Regions from separate parts of the Bradyrhizobium icense genome, predicted to be linked through region 3. Evidence: riboswitches for the same ligand, from Rfam matches in the RefSeq annotation. Region 3 holds a riboswitch; each other region holds the start of a gene.

Evidence for each region. A riboswitch is a leader RNA that binds a small molecule or an ion and turns the genes downstream of it on or off. The one in region 3 is predicted to bind cobalamin.
Region 1: it holds a riboswitch for cobalamin, as region 3 does, so the genes downstream of both, LMTR13_RS27080 (energy-coupling factor ABC transporter permease) here and LMTR13_RS04150 (ribonucleoside-diphosphate reductase subunit alpha) in region 3, are expected to answer to the same signal.
Region 2: it holds a riboswitch for cobalamin, as region 3 does, so the genes downstream of both, LMTR13_RS27145 (DUF1636 family protein) here and LMTR13_RS04150 (ribonucleoside-diphosphate reductase subunit alpha) in region 3, are expected to answer to the same signal.

Annotation. Positions count from the first base shown of each region.
Region 1 covers NZ_CP016428.1:5,795,100-5,802,153, reverse strand. Annotated here, with positions in the region: gene LMTR13_RS27105 (bifunctional cobalt-precorrin-7 (C(5))-methyltransferase/cobalt-precorrin-6B (C(15))-methyltransferase) at 1-783, shown strand, start outside; gene LMTR13_RS27100 (cobalamin biosynthesis protein) at 780-1,148, shown strand; gene cobM (precorrin-4 C(11)-methyltransferase) at 1,145-1,927, shown strand; gene LMTR13_RS27090 (cobyrinate a,c-diamide synthase) at 1,927-3,240, shown strand; gene cobA (uroporphyrinogen-III C-methyltransferase) at 3,237-3,965, shown strand; cobalamin riboswitch at 4,017-4,235, shown strand; gene LMTR13_RS27080 (energy-coupling factor ABC transporter permease) at 4,274-4,951, shown strand; gene cobF (precorrin-6A synthase (deacetylating)) at 5,001-5,747, shown strand; gene cobT (nicotinate-nucleotide--dimethylbenzimidazole phosphoribosyltransferase) at 5,801-6,856, shown strand; gene LMTR13_RS27065 (histidine phosphatase family protein) at 6,851-7,054, opposite strand, start outside.
Region 2 covers NZ_CP016428.1:5,808,472-5,815,525, forward strand. Annotated here, with positions in the region: gene cobN (cobaltochelatase subunit CobN) at 1-1,306, opposite strand, end outside; gene cobW (cobalamin biosynthesis protein CobW) at 1,306-2,340, opposite strand; gene LMTR13_RS27145 (DUF1636 family protein) at 2,337-2,711, opposite strand; cobalamin riboswitch at 2,802-3,018, opposite strand; gene cobO (cob(I)yrinic acid a,c-diamide adenosyltransferase) at 3,058-3,711, shown strand; gene LMTR13_RS27155 (cobyric acid synthase) at 3,737-5,185, shown strand; gene cobD (threonine-phosphate decarboxylase CobD) at 5,196-6,161, opposite strand; gene cbiB (adenosylcobinamide-phosphate synthase CbiB) at 6,173-7,054, opposite strand, start outside.
Region 3 covers NZ_CP016428.1:872,118-879,171, forward strand. Annotated here, with positions in the region: gene metE (5-methyltetrahydropteroyltriglutamate--homocysteine S-methyltransferase) at 1-625, opposite strand, end outside; cobalamin riboswitch at 733-946, opposite strand; cobalamin riboswitch at 1,079-1,298, shown strand; gene LMTR13_RS04150 (ribonucleoside-diphosphate reductase subunit alpha) at 1,416-4,322, shown strand; gene LMTR13_RS04155 (ribonucleotide-diphosphate reductase subunit beta) at 4,348-5,475, shown strand; gene LMTR13_RS04160 (glycosyltransferase family 87 protein) at 5,729-6,952, shown strand.

The DNA of each region.
Region 1 (7,054 bases), 3.4 Mb from region 3:
CATCTGACACGTGGAGCGCGCATCATTTGTCTCGTGCGCGACGACAAGGCGCCCGGCGATCTGGCCAAATGGTTGACGGCGCGCGGATGGGGCGAGTCACGGCTGTGGACGCTCACCGCGCTCGGTGGTGCCCGCGAATCCGTGGCGCAACAACGCGCCGAGAGCTACGCGGCCGACGCGATCGCGGCTCCCGTGGCAGTTGCACTCGAAGCCACGGGACCGGACGGCGTTCCTCGCAGCTCCGGTTTTTCGGACGCGCTCTTCGTGCATGATGGCCAGATAACCAAGCGGCCAATGCGCGCGCTCGCGCTTTCGGCGCTGGCGCCGAGGCCCGGGGCAAGATTGTGGGACATTGGCGCCGGTTCAGGTTCAATCTCGGTGGAATGGGCTTTCTGCGGTGGCACGGCGATCGCCATCGAAGCGCGGGCTGATCGCGTGGCGAATATTCACAGCAACGCCGCGACCTTCGGTCTGACGCATCGGATCGTCATCATTGAGGGAACAGCGCCTGATATCCTCTCAGGCCTTCAGACAGCGCAAGCCGTCTTCATCGGCGGAGGGCTCGACGCCAGGATGTTCGATGCGGTCTGGTCGCGCATTGAGCCGAGAACCCGGGTGGTTGCGCATGCCGTCACGCTGGAGACCGAGGCGCTACTATCGGACCTTCATCAACGCCACGGTGGCGAGTTGATGCGAATCGAGATTGCGCATGCAGGACACCTCGGCCGCTACCGGTCCTGGGAAGCGGCGCGGCCGGTCGTGCAATGGAGTGCACTCAAGTGAAGGCCGCAGGCTTTGGATTCAAGCATGACGTCACACTGGCTGCGTTGCGCGAAGCTCTCGCCGACGCGGGCGGCCCTGAAGATCTCGCTGCAGTTGCAACGGTCAGCGACAAGGCCGAAACCGCCGCGCTCAAATTGCTAGCGCGCGAACTCAACGTGCCGATCAAGCCTGTTTCGGCCGATGTTCTGGCCGGCATTGCCACGCCCACACAGTCCGAACTGATCAAGGCGAAGTTCGGTACGGGCTCCATCGCCGAAGCCGCGGCGCTTGCGGTCGCCGGCCGTGGTGCTCGCCTCGTTTCGACGCGGGCCGTCTCGCAAGATCGGACGGCGACCGCAGCGATCGCGGAAGGAGACGGCGAATGACGGTGCATTTCATCGGCGCCGGACCGGGCGCGGCCGACCTGCTCACCTTGCGCGGACGCGATCTCATCGCTGCCTGTCCGGTCTGCCTCTATGCCGGCTCTCTCGTGCCCGAGGGCGTTCTTGCGCATTGCCCAAGGGATGCACGGATCGTGAACACCGCGCCGCTGTCGCTCGACGACATCATGTCGGAGATCGTCGCCGCGCATCGTGAGGGCAAGGACGTCGCACGGCTGCATTCCGGAGATCTCTCGATCTGGTCGGCGATGGGCGAGCAATTGCGCCGCCTGCGCGCGCTTCAAATCTCCTATTCAATCACGCCCGGCGTGCCGGCCTTTTCCGCCGCCGCGGCAGCACTCGAGGCCGAGCTCACGCTGCCGGGTCTTGTGCAATCGGTCGTGCTGACGCGGATGCCGGGCAGGGCGAGCGCGATGCCCGAAGGCGAGAAGCTCGCCACCTTCGCCGCGACCGGTGCGGTGCTCGCCATCCATCTCTCGATCCATCTCCTTTCCAGGGTGATTGATGAGCTGACGCCGCACTACGGAGGAGACTGCCCGGTCGCAATAGTCTGGCGCGCAAGCTGGCCGGATCAGCTCATCATCCGCGCCACGCTCGGTACCCTGGACTCTGCTGTAAGCACCGAGCTCGAGCGCACGGCCGTTATTCTGGTTGGACGCACACTAGGTTCGGAAGATTTCGGAGAGAGCCGCCTGTATGCCGTCGACTATGACCGCCGCTATCGGCCGCTCGGGCCGACGCCGCGCTTTCCGGAAGGCTCGTGATGACGGCGAGCCTCGTCATCTCCGCGCCGGCGTCCGGTGTCGGCAAGACGACGCTGACGCTGGCGTTGGCGCGCGCCTATCGCGATCGCGGGCTGAAGGTCCAGTGCTTCAAGAGCGGGCCGGATTATATCGATCCCGCCTTTCATGCGGCCGCCACGGGGCGCACCTCTGTCAACATCGATAGCTGGGCCATGCAACGCGAGGCGATCGAAGCGCTCGCCTCGCGCGGGGCGAATGCGGACCTCGTTCTGGCCGAAGGCTCGATGGGCCTGTTCGACGGCGTTGCCGCACGGGGCGTCTCGGGGACCGGCGCTACCTCCGATATCGCCGAGATGATGGGCTGGCCGGTGCTGCTTGTGATCGATCCCTCCGGACAGGCGCAAACCGCCGCGGCGGTGGCTGCGGGACTGCGCGATTTCCGCGCGGGCGTGTGTCTTGCCGGCGTCGTTCTCAACCGCGTCGCCAGCACGCGACACGAGGACCTGGTGCGCCGTGCCATGGCAGGAGCCGGCATTCTGGTGTTCGGGACGTTGCCCCGCCACGCCGCGATCACCTTGCCGACGCGGCATCTTGGCCTGGTACAGGCTGAGGAGCAGGGCGAGGTCGAAGGCCTGATCGCGGAAGCCGCCCGCTTCGTCGCCGAGCATGTCGATCTCGATGCAGTGCTGCAATCCGCGGCATGTGCCCGGACGGCGCCATGCGCCGCGCACGGCCCAAGCGTCAAGCCACCCGGCCAACGCATCGCTCTGGCGCGCGACGGCGCATTCTCGTTCGTCTATCCGCACATGCTGGAGGCCTGGCGTGCCGCCGGAGCCGAGATCACGACGTTCTCGCCGCTCGCCGACGAGGGTCCTGATGACAGTGCCGACGTCTGCTGGCTGCCCGGCGGCTATCCGGAATTGCACGCCGGCCAACTCGCGGCAAATCGCCGATTTCGCCGTGCGCTAAAATCCTTTGCAGAGACACGGCCGGTACATGGCGAGTGTGGCGGCTACATGCTGCTTGGCACCGCCTTAACTGACGCCAATGGCACACACCATGAGATGACGGGACTGCTCGGCCTGCATACGAGTTTTGCCCAACGTCGCATGCATCTGGGCTATCGGCTTGCGGAACTCGCGCTGCCGATGCCCGGATATCAGGCCGGCGCGCTCCTGCGCGGCCATGAATTCCATTACTCCACCATCGTCTCGCAGCCCGATACACCTTTGGCTATCGTGCGCGACGCGACTGGCGCGGTCGTTGCGGAGACGGGCTCGCGGCGAGGCTACGCCACCGGCACGTTCTTCCACCTCATTGCGGAGAACATGTGAGCGGCTTTGTTTCCTTTGTCTCGGCCGGCCCAGGCGATCCCGAGCTCCTGACGCTCAAGGCGGCTGCGCGTCTGCGCGCCGCTGATGTCGTGCTGTATGACGACCTTGCCTCGGGCGCGATCCTCGATTACGCCCGAGCCGGGGCCAATCTGGTAGCGGTTGGCAAGCGTGTGGGCCGGCCCTCAGCCAAACAGGAGCACGTCAACCGGCTGCTCATCGACTACGCTGCCGCAGGCGCCCGCGTTGTTCGTTTGAAATCGGGAGACGCCGGCATCTTCGGCCGGCTTGAAGAAGAGATCGAGGCGCTGCAAACTGCGGGCATCGACTACGAGATCATACCAGGCGTCACCTCGGCCTGCGTTGCGGCAGCGCGCGCCGGCATTCCACTCACCCGCCGGCACACCTCGCGCCGCGTCCAGTTCGTGACCGGCGCAGATGTCACCGGGCGTTTGCCCGCGGATCTTAATTGGGCGGCACTGGCCGATCCGGAATCGACGACCGTGGTCTATATGGGCAAGCGCACATTCCCGGCGCTCGCGGCAAAGCTGATCGAGCACGGCATGGCTCCCGACACGCCGGCGCTATTTGCGGAGTCTCTGGGCCGCGCTGAGGAGCGGATTGTCCGCACCACGATTGCAAAGCTTGCAGAGCAGCTCGCGCAAGCCAGCGCCGCAACGACGGCGGCGGTCATTCTTTTCGGCGCGTTGGCGGGAGAGACTCTGTGATGATGCCGTCGCCCGATCTTGCGTGCCCCTTGACGTCTCCTCGTCGGAAGGAGCACACAGAGCAGGCATGGTGCTCGAAGCGGCGCAAAGCGCCGGAGCATAATCGGGAACGGGGAAGGGCGGACCTGAATGCGGCGCCCAAAGCCGCGGCCGCCCCCGCGCCTGTAAGCGGTGATGGGCTCCGAACCGCCACTGGGCCGTCAAGCTTGGGAAGGCCGGGATCCGTTTCGAACCGCGAGCCAGGAGACCGGCCCTGTAGTTTTTTATCACCAGCGCCGTCGGGTGTGACGGCAGAAGGGACGTAAGTCATGCATATTGAACCAGGTATCGTTACGGGCGCCAAGCTCGTGCTGAGTTACGCGACCGGTGCCGTTGCCGCCGGCTGCGCTCTCAAGCTCACGGTCGAAACCGTGCGCGAGCAGGGGATTGTTTCATTCGCGGTGCGCACCGTCGCAACAACGGCTCTGGTCTTCTCGTTCTTCGAACTCCTGCCGCATTTCCGGATCGGGGTCTCGGAGGTGCATTTCATTCTCGGCTCGACGCTGTTTCTCCTGTTCGGTGCAGCGCCAGCCGCGTTCGGGCTGGCGCTTGGTCTTCTGCTGCAGGGGCTGTTCTTCGTACCGACCGACCTGCCGCAATATGGTATGAACGTGACCACGCTGCTGGTGCCTTTGTTTGCGATCCAGGCGCTGGCCGGGTGGATCATTCCTCGCAACACCGCCTATGTTGACCTGCAGTATCGCCAGGCGCTTGCGCTTTCGACCGCCTATCAATCCGGCATCGTGGCGTGGGTCGCCTTCTGGGCGCTGTATGGTGCGGGCTTTGCGGCCGAGAACCTCGCCTCCATCGCGTCTTTCGCCGCTTCCTACGCGCTCGTCGTAGTATTTGAGTCGCTGGCCGATCTGGCCGTGCTGGCACTGGCGAAATCACTGCGAGGTGTGACGGCCGATGGTCTTGTTACCTATCGCCTTCACAACGCAGCCTGAAGATGGCGTAAGGGCGGTCGCAAGCGCGGCCGCCCCCACTCATAACGTGATGCTGACACTCTCCCTGATAGGCATTGGCTGCGGCGATCCCGAGCAGCTCACGCTTGCTGCGATCCGCGCGATCAATGCGGCTGACCTGGTGCTGATTCCGCGCAAAGGTGCCGCGAAGTCCGATCTCGCCGACCTGCGCCGGCTCATTTGTGCGCAAGCCTTGACGAACAGCCACACGCGCGTTGCTGAGTTCGACCTGCCCGTTCGCGACACCGCGCAGGAGCACTACCGCAAGGGAGTGGAGGAATGGCACGACGCCGTCGCCCTGACCTGGTCCCGGGCAATTGCGGCGCATATCGGTCATGACGGGCGCGTTGCCCTGCTGATCTGGGGCGATCCTTCGCTATACGACTCGAGCCTGCGGATCGCACGAAGGCTTGATCCGTTGCCAACGATCGAGGTCGTGCCAGGCGTCACGTCGATCCAGGCACTTTGCGCCGTGCATTCACTGCCGCTGAACGACATCGGGGAGCTCTTTCTCGTCACCACCGGACGGCGGCTGCGCGAGGTCGGTTGGCCCTCCGGCACCGACACCGTGGTCGTCATGCTCGATGGCGGTGCCGCGTTCCAGTCGCTCGACCCGAACGGACTACATATCTGGTGGGGCGCCTATCTCGGGATGCCCGAGCAGATCACCATGTCAGGTGCGCTTGCAGAAGTGGGGCCAGGCATCGTCGCCGCACGACAGGAAGCACGCGCCAGGAACGGCTGGATCATGGATAGCTACATCCTCAAGCGCGTGTAGTAGCACTTGTGCGAAGGCCGCTGCACCTTGAACAATCACCAAGGCAGGACGACATGCTACCCGAGTGGGTCTACCAGGAGTGCCCGGGCGTTTCGACCGTCCATCGCGATGTTGCCCTGGCCCGTCAGGCCGAGCTCACCAAGCCGACCGGTGCGCTGGGTCGCCTCGAGCACCTCGCGATCGAGCTGGCCGGTCTGCAACAAACCGACCGGCCTCGAGCCGAGCGCGTGCCGATCATCGTCTTTGCAGGGGATCACGGCATCGCCGCCCAGGGAGTATCGGCCTATCCTCAGGAAGTTACGAGCGCGATGATGTCGAATTTCGCGTCAGGCGGTGCAGCAATTTCGGTTCTCGCGCGCGAACTGAGCTTAAGTCTGGAGATCGTCGACGCCGGGACGCTCGCCGAGCAGCCCATCCCGGGAGTCGCGACAGACAAGCCGCGCCGGGGCAGCCGGGATTTCAGCAGGGAAGCGGCGCTCGAGTTGGGGGAGGTCGCCTTCGCCTTCGACTGCGGCAAGCGCGCCGTCGCGCGCGCGGCCTCAGCAGAGCCAGATCTTCTAATCCTTGGTGACATGGGGATTGGCAACACCACGACTTCTGCGGCAGTCGCCGCCGCCCTACTTGGCGTGGGCGCCGAGCAGGTGGCCGGCAATGGCACCGGGATCGATGCAGACGGCCGAGCGCGCAAGGCGCGCCTGATTGATGCAGCGTTAGCTCGTCATGACCTTACAAGACCAGGAACTTCTGCCGAGCGGATCCTGTGCGCGGTAGGCGGTCTCGAAACTGCCGCGATTACGGGCGCGATCATCGCCGCCGCACAGCGTCGCCTCCCGACCCTGATCGACGGTTTCATCGTGTCCGTCGCGGCATTGACGGCGGTGCATCTTAATCCGTCGTGTCGGCCCTTTCTCTTATCCTCACATCAATCGGCCGAGCAGGGGCACCGCCTGGTTCTTGAGGCGCTGAATGTGCAGCCGTTGTTCAATCTGGACCTCAGGTTAGGGGAGGGGTCGGGCGCCGCGCTTGCATTGCCGATCCTGCGGCTTGCATGCGCTCTGCACAACGGCATGGCGACCTTCACGCAAGCCAGCGTTCCGAATCGCTCATAACGCGACATTCTGATTGACCGACACAATCCGCCAATCATTCCGTAGCCGATCAATTCGGGTGATCGACAGAGGATCGATTACGAAGCGCAACGCTGCTTGCGGTGCGATGTCGAGGGCTATGCAGAGCGCGGCGCGAATAGTGCCGGAATGCACGACGAGCGTTGCTGGACCAGCAGCTATTTTACGAAGTCCATCCCG
Region 2 (7,054 bases), 3.4 Mb from region 3:
CCGCAACGCTAAAGATCAATTCCTCCCGCAGGAGAGTTTCACCGAGCGCTCCTGCCGCTTTCACGTCGTAACCCGCAGCGTGGAGATCGGACAGCATCGTTTCGACCGAAGCGAGTGCGTCGAGCCCGACCGCATGCGCGAGCTGGTGCGGACGGCCCGGATAGTTCGAGAGCACAATCGCCAGCCGCTTCACGCCTGCCGGCTTGTCCGCGAGCCTGTGCCAGGCCACCACCCGATCCACGACAGCACCGACACGTTCGTCGTCAGGCCTGTGCGCCAACTGCGCAAATTGCAGATCGGGATCGCGCTCACCCGCCGACTTGAAGCTGACCACGCCCGCAAACAGCCGGCCGTCAATCTCCGGCAACGCTACATGCATCGCCAGATCGCCCGGCGAGAGACCGCGAAGCGACTCCGCCCAATCCTCGCGCCGGGCCGTCGACAACGCAACCTGGAACACCGGGCCGGAGGCGGCATCGAAAGCCGTCGTGCCGTCGTCGGCGGCCGCAGAGAAGGCGGTTGCATTGACGATCACTGCAGGCGGGCATTGCTCGAACTGCCCCTTCAGCCAATCCGCTACACCCGCGGCCTTTAGCGATGTGACGAATATGCCATAGGCATCAAAACCCGCTTGTCGCAGTGCTGTGATCAGCGCGTCGACCGGGAGGGTATCTGCCGCGGTGAGATAGGAGCGATAGAAGGTGACGAGCGCGCGCGGCCGCTGGTCGCAATTTGGCAGCACCGCGATTGCGCCACGACCTGGATCATAAAAACCGATCTCGGACATTTCGATCTCGCCGACGACAGGCCCCGCATAAAGGCCCGAGGCCAATGCGAGCTGGGCGATTGCAGCCTGCGCCGCCATTGCTCCGCCCTTGTCGCACAACGCCTTCAGCCGTCCGAGCGTCGAGGCGGGTAATGTCGAGAGCGCATCCAGGTACGGATCGTCGCGACCGTCAGCCGGGAGCACCGCAACCGCGATGTCGCGATCCTTGGTCAATTGATGCAGGGCAGCCAGCCCATATGACCAGTAGGACTCGCCACCGATCAGGCGCACCAAGATGCCGCGGGCATGCGACAGCGTCCGCTCGATATAGGTGTCGACCGATAGGGGATGACGCAGTTCCGCAAGATTCGCGAGCCTCAGCGACGGCAGGCAAGCACGCCCACGCCGCCAGCCGGACGCGAACGCGGCGAGATCGCTGTCTGAGAACGAGAGCACGACAAGGTCGGCCGGGTCCTGACCGAGATCCTTAGGGATCGCGGTCTCCTCAAGACCGCGGCTCTCGCGAAACACGACGTGCATCAGACACCAAGTCCCGCCCTGATAGCGGCCTCATCAATATCGTCGTGTTCACCGATCAGAACCAATTTCGACTGCCTTGGCCGCGTGCCCCAGGGCATATCGAATTGATGCCGCACCCGCTCCCCGACCGATTGCAGGAGCAATCGCATCGGCTTGCCCGCGACCGCGATATATCCCTTGGCGCGCAGCACATTCTGCTCGCGCGCAAGCCGCTGGATCGATCCGACCAGCGCATCGATATCAGCAAGTTCCGGGAGCTCAACTATAACCGAGGCGAAGTCGTCGTGCTCGTGCTCTTCTTCGCCGTCATGATGAGAGGGGCGCGCAGCGAGATCGTCTTCTGCCGCCGCTTCGAGACCAAGGATGATACGCGCATCGACAGCGCCGTCGACGACCGGCAACATCGGCACGCGACGCGGCATTTCGGCGACGATCGCCGCCTTGGCCGCTTCAAGTCCTTCAACGCCGGCAAGGTCCGCCTTGGTGAGCAGCACGATATCCGCGCACGCGATCTGATCCTCGAACACTTCCGACAGCGGCGTCTCGTGATCGAGGTTTTCATCGGCCGCACGCTGCGCTTCCACCGCGACTGGGTCTGGCGCAAAGCGGCCGGCCGCCACAGCCTCGGCATCCGCAAGCGCAATCACGCCGTCGACCGTGATCCGCGAGCGGATCTCCGGCCAATCGAACGCCTTGAGCAGCGGCTTTGGCAAGGCCAATCCCGATGTCTCGATCAGGATATGGTCGGGCTTCACGCGCCGCGAGAGCAGCTGCTCCATGGCGGGAATGAAGTCGTTAGAGACCGTGCAGCAGATGCAGCCATTGGCGAGCTCGACGATATTCTCGGCCGGACAATTGACATCCGCGCAGGACTTCAGGATCTCTCCATCCACGCCTTCGCTGCCGAACTCGTTGACGAGCACCGCAAGCTTCTTGCCGTTGGCGTTGGCGATCAGGTGCTGGATCAGCGTCGTCTTGCCCGAACCGAGAAAGCCGGTGACGACCGTGACCGGAACCTTGGCGAGCGTGTTCATTCTGCGGCCTCCGGCAGGATGGTGATGGGTGGAATGCGGGCAAGCGATTGTTTGCGGAAGATCTCCGGCCGGCTGCGCCACGGCACGATGCCGTCGGGCGCCGCCGCATAGGCCGCAGCACCGGCGATCACGTCCGGCGCATTTGCGTCGGACAGGCGGCCGTAGACGTAAGACCACCGTCCAGGCGCGCTGAGCGCGACCGAGCAACCGTGGCTACAAGCGGACAGGCATTCGACCGGAACGACGTGGACGTTTTCCGGCACGCCGGCCTCGAAGATGGCGCTGTGCAGACGCGCGCCTGGCGTGATTTCGCCTTCGCTTAGGGGTTGGCCGGCACGGCAGGTGATACAGACATGAAGCGTGACGGTCATCGCCCTCCTCGACGTGTTGGCGGAGGCGATGAGGCGCACGAACCGAAGACACAACGGTTCGTTGCCGTCGCGGAGCACCCCGTCCGCCGGTCTCAAGTCTCTGCGCTGGCAGGTCTCCCGGCTTGCGGAGCAGGTTTTCCCTTCGATCTCCGCCTTCCCAACCCCTGACGGGTCAGTGGCTTCTAGAGATCTCTCCGGTCACGGTCGCGGGGGCGGCTGCGTTTCAGGTTCAAGCTTTGCGGCTAGAGCCCTATCGCATTCCCTCTTCGCCTGTCGTAGGACAGGAACCAACGCCACCCCACCATTTGCCCAAGCGTGCAACTTGTCAAGCCAAAGGAGCGTGCTGATGACTTCCGAACCTGATGCCGCTGAGGACGAAACCGTGACCTCCGAAGCCTCGCTGGACGCCCGCCATGCGGCCAAAATGGCGAAGAAAAAAGCAGCGCGCGACCGGATGATGGCCGTCAAGAGCGGCGAGAAGGGACTCATCATCGTGCATACCGGCGCGGGCAAGGGGAAATCCTCCTCGGCTTTCGGCATGATCATGCGGTGCGTCGCGCATGGCTTTCCCTGCGCCGTCGTGCAATTCATCAAAGGTGCGTGGGACACCGGCGAGCGTCGCCTGCTGACCGGACATTTTGGTGAATTGTGTCAATTCCATGCGATGGGTGAAGGGTTCACCTGGGAAACACAGGACCGCGCCCGGGATATCGCCGCGGCGCGCGCCGCATGGCAAAAGGCCAAGCAGCTGATCGCCGATGAAGCCTTGCGCATGGTCGTGCTCGACGAGATCAACATTGCTCTTCGCTACGACTATCTGGAGATCGCAGAAGTCGTCGAGTTCCTGAACAATTCAAAGCCGCCGATGACGCATGTCGTCCTCACGGGGCGCAATGCCAGGCAGGAATTGATCGATGCCGCCGACCTCGTCACGGAGATGACGCTCGTGAAGCATCCTTTCCGATCCGGCATCAAGGCGCAGCCCGGCGTTGAGTACTGACGAATCAACCGCGGAATCCGATTCGATGGCGCGCGCATTGATGATCCAGGGAGCAGGATCGGACGTAGGCAAGTCGCTCATCGTTGCCGCCCTTGCGCGCGCCGCGACCCGCCGCGGCTATCGGGTGCTGCCCTTCAAGCCACAGAACATGTCGAACAATGCGGCCGTGACAATCGACGGTGGCGAGATCGGACGCGCGCAGGCGTTGCAGGCGCAGGCCGCAGGTGTCGAGCCGCACACCGACATGAATCCCGTCCTGCTCAAGCCGGAGACAGATGTTGGCGCCCAGATCATCGTGCAGGGACGGCGCGTGGCGACGCTGCGAGCCCGCGCGTACGCTGCGATGAAGTCATCGCTGATGGAGCCGGTCCTCGAAAGTTTCGGGCGCCTGAAGGATCGTGCCGATCTTGTTCTGGTCGAGGGCGCCGGCAGCCCAGCCGAGGTCAATCTGAGGAGCGCCGATATTGCCAATATGGGTTTTGCCCGCAAGGCCAACGTGCCAGTGGTGCTGGTCGGCGACATCGATCGCGGCGGTGTGATTGCACAGCTCATCGGCATCAAGGCCGTGCTGGATGCCGACGATGCGGCCATGATCTGCGGCTTCGTCATCAACAAGTTCCGCGGCGATCCGACGCTGTTTGATAACGGCTACCGGCTGATCGAAGCACGCACATCCTGGCGGGGATTTGGGGTTCTGCCCTATTTCGCCCGCGCTGGCGAGTTTCCGGCGGAAGATGCGCTGGGGCTTGTTGACGCTCGCAAGGTAGGCAAGTGCAAGATTGCCTTTCTCGCGCTGTCGCGGATCGCGAACTTTGACGACCTCGATCCGCTGAAGCTCGAGCCAGATGTCGACCTTGTGATGGTCCGGCCTGGAGAGGCAATCCCGGGCGATGCAAAACTCGTGATCCTTCCCGGCTCGAAGTCGACACGCGGCGACCTCACCTTCCTGCGCGCGCAGGGCTGGGACATCGATCTTCTCGCGCATCACCGTCGCGGCGGCCATGTGCTCGGCGTCTGCGGCGGTTACCAGATGCTCGGACGCAGTGTGGCGGATCCTACAGGAATCGAGGGACCGGCGGGAGAAACGCCCGGCCTCGGACTCCTCGACGTGACGACGGTGATGACGCCACAAAAGACTCTCACGCGGGTTGCGGCGGTCCATACCGCAACGGACCGGCCGATCGAGGCTTACGAGATTCACATCGGGCATACCGACGGGCCGGACCGTGCACGGCCATTTGCTTTGATTAGCAGCGCGCCGGAAGGCGCAGTTTCCAGCGACGGACGCGTGTACGGTAGCTACCTGCACGGCCTGTTTGCTTCGGACAATTTCCGCAGCGCATTTCTCGCGCAACTGGACATTCCGGCCGCAGACCAGCAATACCGCGCCAGGGTGGAGAGCGCGCTCGATGCGCTTGCCGATCACATCGACAGCCATCTCGATGTAAATGGGCTGCTTGCACTCGCGCGCTGAGTATTAGTGATCAACGCGAGAGCGCGGCAGCAAGCCGCGACCATTCCGTCCCGTTACCCGGCAAGCCCAGCCGGAGCCATCCCGGCTTTTGCTCAAAAACACGCGACCATATCTGGCCGCGAGCGAGTCGCGCCTGCGCGGCGCGCGCGTCGCCGGTCTCGTAGAGCCGGAACAGCGGCGTCCCGCCGACCAGTTGCCAGCCCTGCGATCGCACTTCAGCATCCAGCCGGAGGCAATCGCGCGCCAGACGCGTCGCGGTTGCCTTTGCCCACTCGCGATCAAGCAAGGCGCGCCGTCCGATCGCAATCGCTGCGCCGGAAATCGGCCATGGACCCACCATCGCCGCCAGCGCCGCGATATCGGCCTCGCTGCCGAGAGCGAAACCGAGCCGCAGTCCTGCAAGCCCGTAAAATTTCCCGAACGAGCGCAGGATCAACAACCCCGAGGGTCCCGCCCCAGATGCCAGCGACAAGCCGGAAACGGCGTCAGCAAAGCTCTCGTCGACCACTAGTCGACCGACGCGCGGCAAGAGCGAGAGAAACTCGTTCGGATGATGGCGTCGACCATCCGGATTGTTGGGATTAACAACCACGGCGAGATCGGCTCCCGCCAGCGCTTCGAGATCAGAAACGTGGGCCACGTCCCAGGCTGCGGCGGAAAGAACCGCCGCGTACTCGTTATAGGTCGGCGCAAGAATTCGCGCCCGGCCGCGCGACGAAAGACTCGGTAGCAATTGGATGGCTACTTGTGCGCCACCAAGAGCCACGATTCGCGCCTTGGTGGCGTAGGCCTGCTGTGCAGCCTGATGGAGAGATTCGATATCGGATCGCGACGGCAGCGCGCTCCAGTATCTAGGTTCCACCTCACCCACCGGATAGGGCTGCCGATTGATCCCGGTTGAGAGGTCGATCCAGTCCTGCGCACGCCCGCCGAAGCGCTGAACGGCGAGATCGAGATTTCCACCATGCTCGAGCATTGCCCTCTCCGTCACGCGAAGTCCAGAATCGCAAGCGCAGCGGCCAAAAGAACCATGGCGCGGACGTAGAGCTTCAACCCTTGCCGGATGTCCGCAGCGAACGGATCGCGCGCCCGCTCGTTGAGCCAAGGTTCGTTGGCGGTGCCACCGTGATAGATGCGCGGCCCGCTGAGCCGCACGCCGAGCGCGCCGGCCATGGATGCTTCCGGCCAGCCGGCATTGATCGAGCGGTGGCGGCGCGCATCCCTCGCCATGCAAGACAACGCATTCGAAGGCCGCGTCGCCAGCACCACAAACAAAATGCCTGTGAGACGCGCCGGTATGAAATTGGCGAGATCGTCAATGCGCGCGGCAGCCCAACCGAAGGATTCGTGGCGCATCGTGCGATGGCCGATCATGGAATCGAGCGTATTGATCGCCTTGTAGCCGACAATGCCCGGCAGCCCGAACAACGCTCCCCAGAACACGGGCGCCACAATGCCGTCGGAAGCATTCTCGGCCAGGCTCTCGATGGCCGCGCGCGCAATGCCCGCCTCATCGAGAGCTGCGGGATCGCGTCCCACGATGTGCGCGACCGCGGCACGCGCGGCTGCGATATCACCGGATTGCAACGGATGCGCAACGGCGGCCACATGATCATAGAGCGAACGCAGCGCGACCAGGGGCCATGCGAGAATTCCCAGGAGGACGATGCGGCTCCATTCAAAGGCGAGCGCGGCCTGAACCGCCCATCCAATTCCGGCCGAAACTCCAATCACGAAAAGCGCCACGGCTGCGCCAGCGATCCGCCTGACTCCAGGCGGATCGATAGCCCGGTTGAAGCTGATGTCGAGAATGTTGATCAGCCTCCCGAGCCAAGTGACGGGATGACCAATGCGGGCGAACAGCGCGTT
Region 3 (7,054 bases):
GATCAAGCAGGGACAGCGGATTGAAACCGGCATCCTTGCTCTTGGCGAGTTTGAGAAACGTGACGGGGCCGACCAGCACGGGGCGGGTCTGATAGCCCAGCGCTTTCGCTTCCTCGTATTCCTCGATCGGCTTGCGCGAGGCGAGGGTGAACTGCTGATCCTTCGCCAGTTCGGGCACCATGAAGTGGTAATTGGTGTCGAACCATTTTGTCATTTCCAGCGCCGGCACGCCGTGCGCGGCGTCCTGCCCGTGATGGGCGTGGCTGCAGCTCGCCTCATGTGCCTTGCCTTGCGCGCCGCGGGCCATTGCAAAATATGTCGCGAGCGGGACCGGGCCGCCGTTCCAGCGATAGATTTCCGGAATCGCACCAACCATCACGGACGTGTCGAGCATCTGGTCGTAGAACGAGAAATCGTTCGACGGGATCACGTTGACGCCGAACTTTTTCTGGCGCGCCCAGTTGGCGGCGCGAAGCCCGACGCCGGTCTCGATCAGCGCCTTCTCGTCTGACGCGCCCGACCAGAAACTCTCCAGCGCGAATTTCAGCTCGCGGCGCGGACCGATGCGCGGCGTGCCGAGGGAGGCAACCGGAAGTGAAGAAGTGGAGATGGTGGAAGTAGACATTGGCTTAACCCCAAAAGTTGGGGGCAAAGGCCGAAGTGACACGTCTGGATTCCGCTACGGCAACGCGCGCGGAATCGCAACCGCACCACCGGGACACCCCGCCCGAGGACGTGTATGTTGTCGAGGCAGGTCTCCTGGCTCGCGGGTCAATGCTGCTGTCCGGCCTTCCCGAAACCTCGTGAGGTCTCAGTGACTTTGTTGGACAGCGGCTCGCCGCTTACAGTTGCGGGGGCAGCTCCGGCTTTGGCTTTTCGGCCGCACCGGCTTCCCTCTTAGCTTCGGAAGAACGTCTCCCGAAGAACCACGACAGGTCCACTTATCGGCAACGCGGCAGGCGCGTCAACTCGGCGACATCACCGGCGCGTTGTCATCGTTGTTCACAGCCCCGGGGTTCCGTCGTTGAAATTCTTGCACATCGCCCGCTCGCCCCATTGACAGCCGGATGCGAATAACACGAGATATAGCCGTCACGGTCCGCCATGGCCCAACACATGGTGGCTAAGAGGGAAGCCGGTGTATCGCGCGAAAGCCGCGAAAATCCGGCGCTGCCCCCGCAACTGTAAGCAGTGAGTTGCTCCCGAATCTTACGTCACTGATGCGGCATCGCATTGGGAAGACACGGGGACAACGGCGACCTGCAAGCCAGGAGACCTGCCGCGACACCGAAGAAAACGTCCACGGGCGGGGTGTCCCGGCGGCGCTTGCAGATTCATGCCCCGCGTTTTCGCGTGGGCTAAAAGCTGTAGCGTCCTCATGACATCCGGCCCCAACACCATCACGGGGTCTCTTGATGTCACTCTCTCTCGATCGCGAAGCCAGCGCCGCTCCATTCATCCAACTGCGCCCCGAATCGCTCGCCGCATCGGGAGCGCAGCCGCCAATGCAGGTGATCCGCCGCAACGGCACGATTTCGAAATTCGACGCGAGCAAGATTTCGGTCGCGATGACCAAGGCGTTCCTCGCGGTCGAGGGGCATGGCGCCGCCGCCTCCCGCCGCGTGCATGAAATCGTCGAGCTACTGACCGCCGAAGTCGTCGGCGCGCTGTCGCGCCGGATGAGCGAGGGCCGCACCTTTCATATCGAGGACGTGCAGGACCAGGTCGAACTGGCGTTGATGCGCAGCGAGCATCACAAGGTCGCGCGCGCCTATGTGCTCTATCGCGAGGAACGCACGCGCCAGCGGGCAGGACAGGGGGCGGCCAAGGCCACCCAGCCGTCGGGCGAGCCTTCGCTGCGTGTCACGCTGGCCAGCGGCGTGCAGGTCCCGCTCGATATTGCGCGGCTGACGCTGATCATCGAAGAAGCCTGCACTGGCCTTGAGGGCGTCGGCGCCATGGCGGTGCTCGCCGAGACGCAGCGCAATCTCTATGACGGCATCAGCGAGGACGAACTGGCGCTGGCGTCGGTGATGGCCGCGCGGACGCTGGTGGAGCAGGAGCCGAACTACGCCTATGTCAGCGCGCGGCTTTTGCTCGACAAGCTGCGCACCGAGGTGTTGTCCTTCGTGCACGATACGCCGACCAGCGCGTCGCAGGCCGAGATGGCCGCACGCTACGGCGAATATTTCCCGGCCTACATCAAGGCCGGCGTCAAGGCGGAACTGCTCGATCCCGATCTGGCGCGCTTCGACCTGAACAAGCTTGCCGCGGCGCTGAAGCCGGAACGCGACCTGGCGTTCCAGTTCCTGGGGCTGCAGACGCTGTACGATCGCTATTTCCTGCATGCGCACGGCAACCGCATCGAACTGCCGCAGGCGTTCTTCATGCGCGTCGCGATGGGGCTCGCCGTCCGCGAGATCGACCGTGAGACACGCGCGATCGAGTTCTACGATTTGCTGTCGTCGTTCGACTTCATGGCCTCGACCCCGACGCTGTTCAATTCCGGCACGCTGCGGCCGCAATTATCGTCCTGCTTCCTCACCACCATCGCCGACGATCTCGACGGCATCTTCAAGTCGGTCAAGGACAATGCGCTGCTGGCAAAATATTCCGGCGGCCTCGGCAACGACTGGACCCGCGTGCGCGGGCTCGGCGCCCACATCAAGGGCACCAATGGCGAAAGCCAGGGCGTGGTTCCGTTTCTGAAAGTCGCCAACGACACCGCCATCGCCGTCAACCAGGGCGGCAAGCGCAAGGGCGCGGTCTGCGCCTATCTCGAAACCTGGCACATCGACATCGAGGAATTTTTGGACCTGCGCAAGAACACCGGCGACGACCGCCGCCGCACCCATGACATGAACACCGCAAACTGGGTGCCGGACCTGTTCATGCAGCGCGTCGAGGCCGATGGCGAATGGACGCTGTTCTCGCCGGACGAGACGCCCGACCTGCATGACCTTTACGGCAAGGCGTTCGCCGAGCGTTACGCGGCTTACAAAGCAAAGGCGGCGCGGGGTGAGATCCGCGTGTTCAAGCAGATCCGCGCCACGGATCTCTGGCGCAGGATGCTGACCATGCTGTTCGAGACCGGGCATCCCTGGATCACGTTCAAGGATCCCTGCAATCTGCGCTCGCCGCAGCGCCATGCCGGCGTGATTCATTCCTCGAATCTCTGCACGGAAATCACGCTCAATACCTCCGACGAGGAAACCGCCGTCTGCAATCTCGGCTCGATCAACCTGCTCCACCATGTGCGCCAAGGCCGGCTGGACGAGACGCGGCTGCAACGCAGTGTGACGACGGCAATGCGCATGCTCGACAACGTCATCGACATCAATTTCTACACCATTCCCGAAGCGCGCCGTTCGAACCTGCGGCACCGCCCGGTCGGTCTCGGGCTGATGGGATTCCAGGATGCGCTGCAGGCGATGCGGATCGCGATGGCTTCCGATGCGGCGGTGACGTTCGCCGATACCAGCATGGAGATGATTTCCTACTACGCCATCTCGGCTTCCGTCGATCTGGCTGCCGAGCGCGGGCGTTATCCGTCGTTTGACGGCTCGCTGTGGAGCCGCGGCATCTTGCCGATCGATTCGATCGAACTGCTGGCGGAAGCGCGCGGCGGTCTCGCGATGGACCGCGGCATGACGCTCGACTGGGATACCTTGCGCGACCGCGTTAGATCGATCGGCATGCGCAATTCGAACGTGATGGCGATCGCGCCGACCGCGACGATTTCCAACATCTGCGGCGTCGCGCAGTCGATCGAGCCCGCCTACCAGAACCTCTACGTCAAATCCAACATGTCCGGCGACTTCACCGTGGTGAACGAATTTCTCGTTCGTGACCTCAAGGCGCGCGGGCTGTGGGACGAGGTGATGGTCAACGACCTCAAATACTTCGACGGCAGCCTCGGGGCCATCGATCGGATTCCCGATGACCTCAAGGCGCTCTATGCGACCGCCTTCGAGATCGACAGCGCTTGGTTGATCGAAGCGGCGTCGCGGCGGCAGAAATGGATCGACCAGTCGCAATCACTCAACCTCTATATCGCCAACCCTAGCGGCAAGAAGCTCGACGCGCTGTATCGGCTGGCGTGGGCGCGCGGATTGAAGACGACCTATTACCTGCGCTCGCGCAGTGCGACGCATGTCGAAAAGTCCACGCTCCGGGGGACCGACGGCAAGCTCAACAGCGTCGCGTCCGTGACGATGATGGCTCCAGCCCCGATCATCGTCGCGCCGGCCGCCACCGCGCCGGATTTAACCGGTGCGGTGGCGTGCTCGATCGACAATCCCGAATGCGAAGCCTGCCAGTAAGCAGCAAGAACAAAAGGAAACGACAATGCTCGACTGGTCAGAACCATCTGCGCCCGCGCGTCAGACGCCGCCTCTCGTAACGCACCCCGTTGCCGTGGCCGAACAGACCGGCCTTGGCACGATCGATCGTCGTGGCGGACGCGTGTCCGTCGACGACAAGCGGATGATCAACTGCCGCGCCGACGTCAATCAATTGCTCCCGCTGAAATACAAATGGGCCTGGGAGAAATATCTCGCCGGCTGCAACAATCACTGGATGCCGACAGAAGTGTCGATGCAGGCCGACATCGCGCTATGGAAATCGCGTGACGGGCTGACGGAAGACGAGCGCCGCGCCATCAAGCGCAACCTCGGCTTCTTCGCGGCGTCCGAAAGCCTGGTCGCCAACAACATCGTGCTGGCGATCTACCGCCATCTGACCAATCCGGAGTGCCGGCAATATCTGCTGCGGCAGTCCTTCGAGGAAGCCGTGCACACCCATACCTTTCAGTACATCGTCGAGAGCCTGGGGCTCGACGAGGGCGAGCTGTTCAACATGTACCGCGAGGTACCGTCGATCACTGACAAGGCAGCCTGGGCGCTGAAGCACACGCAGCATCTCGACGATCCCGATTTTAAGACCGGGACGCCGGAGGCCGACCAGGCGTTCCTGCGCGATCTCGTCGCCTTCTACGTCATCTTCGAGGGTATGTGGTTCTATACGGGCTTCGCGCAGATCCTCTCGCTCGGCCGGCGCAACAAGATGGTCGGCATTGCCGAGCAGTACCAGTACATCCTGCGCGATGAGTCCATTCACCTGAATTTCGGTATCGACGTCATCAACCAGATCAAGATCGAGAATCCGCATCTGTGGACGAAGGCGTTTCAGGACGAAGTCCGCGCCATGGTGCGCGAGGCGGCCGAACTGGAAGCGGCCTACGGGCGAGACACCATGCCGCGCGGGTTTCTCGGGCTGAATGCGGCGCTGTGCGAGAGCTACATGCACTTCATCGCCAACCGCCGCTGCGCGCAGCTTGGGCTGCAGCGGGTGTTCGACGAGACCGAGAATCCGTTTCCCTGGATGTCGGAAGCGATGGACCTGAAGAAGGAGAAGAATTTCTTCGAGACACGGGTGATCGAGTATCAGAACGGCGGTGCGCTGAGCTGGGAGTAGGGAGGCCATGCTCTCCCAACAAGTCGTCCCCGCGAACGCGGGGACCTATACCGCGTGATTTATTGATAAGGCACGACGGAAGACGCCTACTGTCCACAATCGGCATCGGTGGTTATGGGTCCGTGCGTTCGCAGGGACGACCGGAAAAACCGCCGGTACGGCGCTAGAACTTAAGATTTCCTCAATTCAGTCCGGCCTATTGCTTTAAGGGGTGCGCGCTTTCGGACAGGGCGCGCCCAGGCAAGGACTGCACATGACCGCCTCTCTTTCCACCCTCGAGACCGCACGCGAACCAGCCCCGATTCCGGCGTGGCTCGTGAAGGCGTGCCTTGTGCTGGCGGTTGCGAACGTGACCCTTTGCCTGTCGGCGTATTTCTCACACTGGTGGGTTTACAATGCTGACGGCCTCGGCATCCCGACCGACTTCATCAACGTCTGGGCGGCCGGCCGCCTGGTGCTCGATGGTGTCCCGGCTCAGGCCTATGACTGGGACATCCAGAAGCAGGTCGAGGTCGCAAAACTTGGCCAGGGTTTTGTCGGCTATTTTGCCTGGCACTATCCGCCGCCATTCCTGTTCGTCGCATCCTTGCTGGCGCAGCTTCCTTATCAGGTCGCATTTATCGGCTGGGTCGTAGTCAGCTTCCTGCCCTTTCTTGTCGCGATGCGCGCGATCGTCGGCCGCAACTTCGGCTATCTGCTCGCGCTCGCCATTCCGATGGCGTTCATCAATGCGCTGGTGGGGCAGAACGGCTTCCTGACCGCGGCGCTGATCGGCGGCACGCTCTATCTGATTCCGATACGGCCGGTACTGGCGGGCATCTGTCTCGGGCTTTTGACGTACAAGCCGCAATACGGGCTGCTGTTTCCGATCGTGCTGATCGCAGCCGGGCATTGGCGCGTATTCATCAGCGCCGGCGTAACGGCGGTCGTGCTGGCCACCGCTTCCTGGCTCGCCTTCGGCATCGAGAGCTGGCTGGCCTTCTTCCACTGGATGCCGAGATTCTCGCAGGCGTTCCTGACCGAAGGCCAGGCCCCATGGTGGAAGATGCAGAGCATCTTCTCGCTGGTACGTTACCTCGGCGGCAGCGAGCCGCTCGGTTGGGCATTCCAGTGGGTCCTCACCGCCTCCGTTGCCGTGGTGCTCGCGCTGATGTGGCGAAGCCGCGTACCCTATACGTTGAAGGCCGCTAGCCTCGCCGCCGGTGCGCTGCTGACCACGCCCTATCTCTTTATGTACGACATGATGGTGCTGGCGATCCCGATAGGCTTCCTGGTCCGCATCGGACTGCAGACCGGCTTTCGTTCTTACGAGCTTCCGGCGCTCGGCATCGTCGTCGCCCTCATCGTTTGCTACATGCTTACGGGCACGCCGACGGGTCTCGGCGCCACGCTGATCGTGGGCGGTCTGGTCCTGCGCCGCGCCGGTCCCTGGTGGCGGCATGAGCCGGTGCCAAAACTCGTCTCGGCAAGCGCGTGAACGGTGGAAGTTGATAGTCGCGGTATTATGCGCCCTGGCGTGAAATTACCGCTCGCCATCTGATGAACGCCGCCCGTATGCAGCAGCCGTCAAGGGTGCGGT